2 regions of the Pelagibacterium flavum genome follow, and region 1 is predicted to be linked to the other one. Evidence: predicted binding sites of a transcription regulator. Region 1 holds the regulator's gene; the other holds the start of a gene.
The links. Region 1 encodes LexA, which represses DNA repair genes until DNA is damaged. Its sites were predicted from a motif close to TGTTCNNNNTGTGTTCNG; they were not measured.

Region 1 (4,379 bases):
GAGTTCGACCGCGTTGACCTCGATATCGGCTCCCGTTCCGTAGATGCTGTCGCACAGCGCATCCTTGGACACCACGCGCTCGGCATGGTCGAACAGGATCTCCCAGAGCGCGAGCTCGCGGCGTGGAAGGACGATCGGGCCGTCCGGGCTCGATATCTGGCGGCCGAGCCTATCGTAGCTGAGCTGGCCCAGAGTCTCGATATTGTGGACCCGCTGCCCCCTGCGGCGCCCAAGGGCGCGGACGCGCGCGTTGAGTTCGGCCATTTCGAATGGCTTGGTCATGTAATCGTCGGCGCCGGCATCGAGACCCACGATACGGTCCTGGAGACTGTCGCGGGCCGTGAGGACAAGCACGGGTATGTCGTTGCGCTCGGTGCCGAGGATGCGAATGACGTCCAGGCCGCTGCGTTTGGGCAGGTTTATATCGACAATGGCCAGATCGGCGCCCTCGGTGGACAGAAACTGCGAACCGTCATCGCCATTTGCCAACCAATCAACGGCGTGCCCCTCGTCCTGCAGGGATTGAATGACGGCACGCGCCAGCATTGTGTTGTCTTCGATCAGAACGATGCGCAAGCGCTTGTCCCTCCCCCGGGTCCTGTGATCGTCTCCTTTGGGGTCTCGTATTGCGAATGCCCCATTCTGCTCCTGGCAATGTGACCCCGGAGGGGCTTGGCTGGCAAGCAAATTTCCGTGAGGGGTGGCCTCGGCAGGGAACTGCGGTTAGACATTGGCCGGGCCGGTCGCGCTGGGAGGGTCACCGGTTCAGCCCAGTCGTTGGAGGAGGATCATGCACGGACTGCTGCGTTGGGCACGAAGCGTTGGCGCCGGGCTCGGGCTGCTGGCGATGGCAGCAGCGCCAGCCCTTGGACAGGTCAGTTTTGCGGGAAAAACTATAGAATGGATCGTTCCCTTCAGCCAAGGCGGAGGGTCTGACACATGGGCGCGGTTCAATGCGCCATTTCTGTCGCGGCACCTGCCCGGCAATCCGGAAATCGAAATCGTCAACGAACCCGGTGGTGGCGGGACGCGCGGCCCCAACACCTTCGCCAGCCAGGCCCGCCCGGATGGGCTGACTGTTCTGGGGACTTCGGGCTCGACGCAGTTTCCTTACCTGCTGGGTGATCTGCGCGTGCGGTACGACTACAAGGACTGGGAAGTTGCCATGGTCGCCCCGACCGGAGGCGTGATCTACGTATCGCCTCAAACAGGAGTCGACGGACCGGCGACAATCGAAAGGCTCCGGGATCAAACCCTGGTGTTTGCCAGTCAGGGGCCGACGTCGCTTGACCTGGTACCCATGCTGGCCTTCCGGCTGCTTGGCCTCGATGTCAGCTATGTATTCGGCTACACGGGCCGTGGCGATGGCCTGATCGCCATGGAACGGGGCGAGGTGAGCATCGATTACCAAACGACCGCATCCTACTTGCGCAATGTCTTGCCCATGGTCGAGGCCGGCGAGGCCGTGCCGCTGATGAGTTGGGGAGTCCTTGACGAGAATGGTGAGATGCAACGCGACCCGACATTTCCAGATCTTCCCATTGTGGAGGAAGTTTATGAAATGCTGTACGGGGCGCCCCCTTCGGGAGCGGACTACGAGGCTTATCGCGCGTTCAATATTGCTGGATTTGCCGCGCAGAAAATGGTGATCTTGCCCCAGAACACGCCGCCCGAGATTGTCGAAACCTGGCGGCAGGCATGGCGTGATGTATTTGAAGATCCCGAATATCGCGCCAATGTCGGGGCCGTTCTGGGGGCTTATGAACAGGTTACGGGACGCGCGGCCGAGGCGTTGTTCATCGAGGGAACAACGATTGATCCGACGGCGCGCCAGCGCATATTGGACATGCTCGCAAACGAATATGCAGTGCGATTAAGCGACTAATAACGGCCCCAACTCATCAATCGGCATATGGCTTGCCTCCCGCTTTCTACAGTGGGAGCTTGCGGAACATTTACGGAACATGTATAAAAGTTCAATATTTGTTCCGATTCGACGCCGCCGAGGGATCCGCCAATGTTGACGCGCAAACAGCACGAACTTCTGATGTTCATCCATGAGCGGATGAAAGAGAGCGGCATTCCGCCTTCTTTTGACGAGATGAAGGAAGCGCTGGATCTGAAATCGAAATCGGGCATTCACCGGCTGATCACGGCGCTGGAGGAGCGCGGGTTCATCCGTAGGCTGCCGAACCGGGCCCGGGCGCTCGAAGTCGTGAAGCTGCCGGACTCAATGAACCCTTCGCTCGGCGGACGCAAGGCGCGGTTCGAGCCTTCGGTCATCGAGGGCACGCTGGGCAAGGTTCCGGCAAAGACCATGGCACCCAAGCAGGACAATGGCGGATCTGTTGCCATTCCGGTGATGGGGCGCATTGCTGCGGGCGTGCCGATCGAGGCGATCCAGACCCATTCTCATTCCATCGCGGTTCCGCCCGAAATGCTGGGTTCCGGCGAGCATTTTGCGCTGGAAGTGCGCGGGGATTCGATGATCGATGCCGGGATCTTCGACGGCGATACGGTTTTGATCCGCAAGCAGGATGCGGCGGGCAATGGCGAGATCGTGGTGGCACTGGTGGACGACGAGGAAGCGACCCTCAAGCGTTTGCGCAAAAAGGGCAATGCGGTGGCGCTCGAAGCGGCAAACCCAGCTTACGAGACCCGCATTTTCGGCCCCGACCGCGTCAAGGTTCAGGGGCGGCTCGTGGGGTTGCTGCGGCGCTACTGAGTCTGGATGCGCCAGCGGCGGCTGGGACCGTCGATGGCGGTGCGGATCGTGGGTGGCAGATCGGGACCATTCCAATCGATCATATGGGCGCCGTGGCGTGCAAGATCGGACGCATTGATGACCAGTGTAGCGGCCACGGCGCATTGGGGTGGCGCGGTCAGACGCGTGACGACGATGTCGGCGATGCGGCAATCTTCATCAAAGGCGTCGCGGGATTTGACCAGGGCGATTGTGTAGCCATCCTCGGTTGTCAGTATGCAGCCACGGCTATCGCATCCCGCGGCAGGATGAGCGTCTTCGATCACAGTGATATAGCGTTCCGACCAGATTGTTGTGGCGAAGGTGTTGTTGCGGCCGGCGATCAAGGCGACGCGGTCTCCGCTGCGGACGGCCAGTGCCTGACTTTGATCGGCAATGAAGATGTCGGGCGCCTGCTCAAGGCAGAAAAAGGCGATCAGCGGAACGGCGGCAATCGGGCCAATGACGCGCATGCGGGTTCGGAAATAGGCCAGCCAGGCCAGGGCGAGCAGGGCCACGCCGAGCGCGAGCGGCGACAGGATGGGGCTGGGATCGAAGCCGCCGCTTAAATCGCGCACGAAGCCAGCGCACCAGAGCATTGCCTCGATACTCCAGCCGAGCGCAGCATATGGCAGGGCTTCGAGGCCGATCGGGAGCAACAGGGTTCCGAGCAGCGCGGCGGGCATCATCACAAAGGTCACGATCGGCATGACCATGAGATTGCCCAGGACACCGAAAGGCGCGGTCTGCTGAAAGTGGTATGCGCTGAACACCAGGGTCGCCAGCCCGGCGATGACACTGGTGGTCGCGATGTCGAGCATGAGGGCCAGCGCCCTGCCCCGCTGGGGGTGTTCCCGATCTTCCCGATGCCGACGGGCCAGTTCAAAAGCTGAGATCAGAGCAATGACGGCGGCGAAAGAGAGCTGGAAAGAGGCCCGGAATACGCTGGTCGGCTCGAACACAATGATGGCGAGCCCGGCAATGGCGACATTGCGCATGGTCAGCGCCTGCCGGCCGGCAATTATGGCCGCAAAGATCAGTGCCAGCATGATGGTGGAGCGCACCGCTGGAATGACCATGCCCGAAATCACCATATAAGCCAGTGCTGTGGCGATGCCGGCGCCAGCGGCGATCTTTTTGATGGGAAAGCGCTGGGCCAGGCCATGGCTCAGCGAGAGCAGGAAGCGTACGCAGGCAAACATGGTGCCAGCGACCAGCGTCAAGTGCAGACCGGAAATGGCGATGACATGGGCAATGCCGGCCGAGGCCATCAGTTCGCGGTCCTCCTCGGTGATCCGGCTCTGATCGCCGGTCACGAGCGCCGCGGCGATACCGCCGATCCTTTCACCCAATTGAGCGACGATGCGTGCGGTGATCGTGGCACGGACATCCTTGACGATGCGTGCGAGCCCACCCTCTCCGCCTTGTTCTATTTCGATGTCGCCGAACGCAGTCCCGTAGGCGCCAATGCCGTCGAAATGACTTATGAACTGCGAGTCGTAGCCGCCGGGAACGGCAGGCGGCGGAACCGGATAGAAGCGGATGCGAGCGGTGAGGGTGTCGCCGGGCGAGACAGTATATGACCCCGGTACCGTGACGCGAGCCATGCGGATTTCGGGCACCGTCCAATCAGGGG
Region 2 (4,379 bases), 1.6 Mb from region 1:
CTTGCCGAAGGGCCGATAGGGGAAGCCATGCAGATGCACCGTGAAGGGCCGCCAGCCCTCGGGCAATTCCTCACCCGGCGCGGGCGCCTCGGCCTTGTGCTGCATCAAAAGCGCGTGGATCTCGCTCACCAACGCCTGCGCCGCCTCGGCAGACATCGCGATGGTGTAATCGGAAAAGGTCTGCGCCTTCTTCCAGTCCTGGGGCAGATCGGCAAACCCTTCATGGGCCCGCTGCATCGCCGCCGCGTGGTGGCTGACCACCGATTGCATCATCGCCATGCTGGCGTCGTAGGCTTCGCCGGGCTCGGCCTCGGCGGGTTCGATCATCGTGGCTTCGTGCCGCGCCTTCCACCACCGGTCGCGCCTGTTGCCACGCGCCTCATCGGCTTCGATGAACCCGTGCTCGGCCAGCTGCCGCAGATGATAGCTCGTCGCCCCCGAATTGAGCCCCAGCCGTTCAGCCAGCGTCGTAGCGGTCTGGGGACCCTCCATGCGCAATATGCCGAGCATCTTGAGCCGGTCGGGATGGGTCAGCGCCTTGAGCGCTTTTGGATCGGGTACGATTCTGGAAATTTCACGCATTGCAAAGCCTCGATGGCGTCATTTGCCATCAGGCTACAATCGCAAAGATTATTTTGCAAACATTTATTTGCAATCAGTCGCAAAGCGCGTCCAGAATGAAGTCGGCCCGCGCGGAAACACCGGTCTTGGGAAGAACGACAACATCATAACCAAGCGCCGGATAAGCCCCCTCCAACCGCTCATACTCGGCAACCGCCTCCGCAAACCCATGCTGGCGTTCGGAATCGGTCACATAAATCTCGCGCCAGGGCGGGGTCAGAAAAACCGTCCGATGATAGCGATTCGCTTCTATTAGAGCGCGATCCAAGCCGTCCGGGCCCGCCGCATCAAGCGCCGCGGCGGCATCGACCAGCCCCCTGTCGAAAAACACCCAACTCTGCTGGTCCTCGACCCGCGCCCGATCCTCCAGCGCCAGCGCCATGGCCTTTCGCGCAAACGCAGCCATGTCGATCCACGGTAAAGCAAGCCCGGCACCGGCCATCTCTTGGGCAACAATCCGGCGTCCGGGCTCCTCGACCGTCGCAAAGCCGCGCGCGCCTAGTTCGGTCAGCAGGGTAGACTTGCCCCCACCCGAACAGCCCGAAATCACCACAAATTTCTCGCTCATATCCTCCCCACCGCAACACCCTCCGCGTCCCATTTCGGGACGGTCAAAGTCTTTTTCGTCAAAATGAAAGAATTTTTGCCCCGGCAACCGGGTCATCGCGTCTTTACGCTCCCCTTCCGGATAAAAAAATTGGCTTAACGCCTCGTCAGCACTTGCCTCGATTCCAGCTCTGTTAACCGACTGGTAACCGGAATGAACGGTTTTGACGCCTTTTTCGCGACCACGATCGCGATTGGCACCGCTTTAGTGCCCATGGCCCAACCCCACCACCATATGCTGTAGGGAACAAATCGGGATTCAGTCCCGCTCCCCGATTCGGTTCGCGTTTGTTCCGTTTTCGTTCAAATTGTTAAATTTGCCCGCCGTCCGGCCATTGCCTTTCCCGCTTTGATACACCACCTTGCGGGGCAAAAGACTTTACCCTTGCCCTTTCCCAGAGCCGATGAACGCAATTGTATCCCAGGCCGTAAAGGCCGTGCTCGGCCCAACCAATACGGGCAAAACCCACTATGCCATCGAGCGCATGCTGGCCTATCGCTCGGGCGTTATCGGCCTGCCGCTGCGCCTTTTGGCGCGCGAGGTCTATAACCGGGTCGTCGAACGGGCCGGGGAATCATCGGTCGCGCTGGTCACTGGTGAAGAGCGCATCGTGCCCAAGGCCGCCCGTTACTGGGTCGCCACGGTCGAGGCCATGCCCACCGACATGATGGCCGATTTTGTGGCCATAGACGAAATTCAGACCGCCACCGATTTCGATCGCGGTCACGTCTTTACCGACCGCCTGCTGCATGCACGCGGTCGCGCCGAAACCCTGCTCTTGGGCGCCCAGACCATGGAGCCGGTCATCCGACGCCTTTTGCCCCACGCCGACATCACCTTCCGCCCACGCTTTTCCCAGCTGAGCTGGGCCGGTTCGCGAAAGATCTCGCGCCTGCCGCGCCGCTCGGCCATCGTCGCCTTTTCCGCCTCGGAAGTTTACGCGATTGCCGAACTGTTGCGCCGCGAGCGTGGCGGAGCGGCCGTTGTCATGGGCTCGCTCTCCCCGCGCACCCGCAACGCCCAGGTCGATTTGTTCCAGAACGGCGATGTCGAATTTCTCGTCGCTACTGACGCCATCGGCATGGGGCTCAATCTCGACGTCACCCATGTCGCCTTTGCCTCCGATTCCAAATATGACGGCCGGCAGTTCCGCCCCCTGACTCCTGCCGAAATCGGCCAGATCGCCGGGCGCGCCGGACGCCACATGCGCGACGGAACGTTTGGTGTGACCGGCGGCACCGATTCCTTTGACGAGGAAACCATTGCCGCCCTCGAAGCCCATGATTTCGCGCCCGTCAAACAGCTTCAGTGGCGCAATCGCGATCTTGATTTTTCGTCCCTTTCGGCGCTGCACAACAGCCTGGAGGTCACGCCCGAGCACCCGGCCCTCACCCGCGTCCCCGTCGCCACCGACCAGCGGGCCCTCGAATTTCTCCTCCGCCGCGAAGAAGGACAACTGGCCAATTCGCGTGAACGGGTCGAGATGGCCTGGGCTTGCTGCCAGATCCCCGATTTCCGCGACATTTCTCCCGCCGCCCATGGGGAAATCGTCACCCGCGTATTTTCCGGCCTTGCATTAGCTGGACGGATAGACGCTGATTGGATTGCCGAGCAGGTCAGGTTCTGCGACAATACGGTTGGCGACATCGATACGCTGTCCAACCGAATCCGCCAGATTCGGACCTGGACCTTCATTTCTAACCGCAGGAACTGGCTGGAAGACCCCACTCACTGGCAGAAAACGACCCGAGCGATCGAGGACGCTTTGTCCGACGCCCTGCACGAAAGGCTTATCCAGCGTTTCGTCGACCGGCGGACCAGTGTGCTGATGCGTCATCTTAGAGACAAGCAGATGGTATCACCAGAAATCACCGAAAAAGGCGAACTTGCGATCGAAGGCCATGTCATCGGCACGATCGAAGGGTTCCGATTCACGCTCTCGCGCATCGACGGCGAAGCCGATTCCAAAAACCTGCGCACCGCGGCCACCTCCGTCGTCGCTCCGGAAATCGCCCGGCGCGCGGACCGCCTGGCTGGCGCTCCCAATGAGGAGTTCGTGCTGGCGACCGATGGCGTGATCCGCTGGCGCGGTGAATTGGTTGCCGAACTGGCCGAAGGCGCAACGCTTTTTGCCCCCCGCGTCATCATCCTGGCCGATGAAAGTCTTTCGAGCCCTGATCTCGAAAAGGTCGAGGATCGGCTTTCGCTCTGGCTGCGCCACCACATCAACACCCAGCTTGAACAGGTCATTGCCCTGCTCGAACCGGCCGAACTCGAAGGCGCCGCCCGCGGCATTGCTTTCCGGCTGGCCGAAAATCTGGGCATCATTGCGCGCCCCGAAATCGCTGAAGAGGTCAAAGGTCTCGATCAGGACACCCGCGCCAAGCTGCGCAAGCTCGGCGTGAAATTTGGTGCCCACCATATCTATCTGCCCCTGACCCTCAAGCCCGCCCCGCGTGAGCTGGCTCTGATCCTTTGGGGGCTCAAACATGGCGGCGTGCGCCAGCCGGGCATTTCCGAATTGCCCCACATTATCCTCTCGGGCCGCACCTCCTTCCCCATCGATCCCACTTTCGACCGCCGCCTATACGAGGTCGCGGGCTTCAAGGTCGCCGGCGAGCGCATCGTGCGCGTCGATATCCTCGAGCGCCTCGCCGACATCATTCGCCCGCTCGTCGCCTATGACGCCAACCGCCCCGTCGATACGCCGCCGCCCGAAGGCGCCGCCGAGGCCAACGGCTTCCGGGTCACCGTCGAAATGACCTCGCTTTTGGGCTGTGCTGGCGAGGACTTTGCCTCGATTCTGAAATCCTTGGGCTACCGCCTTCGCCGCACCCCCAAGGCGCCGGCCGAAACAACGCCCGCTGAGGCGCCAGAAACGCCTTCTGCTGATGTCGCTCACGCCGAAGCCGCACCTGCCACACCCCTGGCCGAAGCGGCGCTCGAAGGGGCTCCCGTCGAGGCGGTGACCGAAGCCGTCACTGACGAGTCCGTGCCCGCTCCCGAGGCAACCGCCGATGCCGAACCCGCACCGGTGCCTGCCGAATCTGATGCAGCGACACCCGCCGAACCCGAGTTCGACGAAGTGTGGTTCCCGGCCGGTCGCCGTCCCGAGCGCACCCGTCCCGAACGCGGCAAGCGTGAGGGCAAT

Region 2: OF122_RS03175 (helicase-related protein) is a predicted target of LexA. The motif match lies at 1,517-1,534, and genes of this name have one in related genera.

What each region holds. Positions count from the first base shown of each region.
Region 1 covers NZ_CP107716.1:2,201,775-2,206,153, forward strand. The annotation lists gene OF122_RS10980 (response regulator transcription factor) at 1-576, opposite strand, end outside; gene OF122_RS10985 (Bug family tripartite tricarboxylate transporter substrate binding protein) at 791-1,885, shown strand; gene lexA (transcriptional repressor LexA) at 2,018-2,725, shown strand; gene OF122_RS10995 (ComEC/Rec2 family competence protein) at 2,719-4,379, opposite strand, start outside.
Region 2 covers NZ_CP107716.1:616,546-620,924, reverse strand. The annotation lists gene OF122_RS03185 (ArsR/SmtB family transcription factor) at 1-582, opposite strand, end outside; gene OF122_RS03180 (AAA family ATPase) at 656-1,189, opposite strand; gene OF122_RS03175 (helicase-related protein) at 1,632-4,379, shown strand, end outside.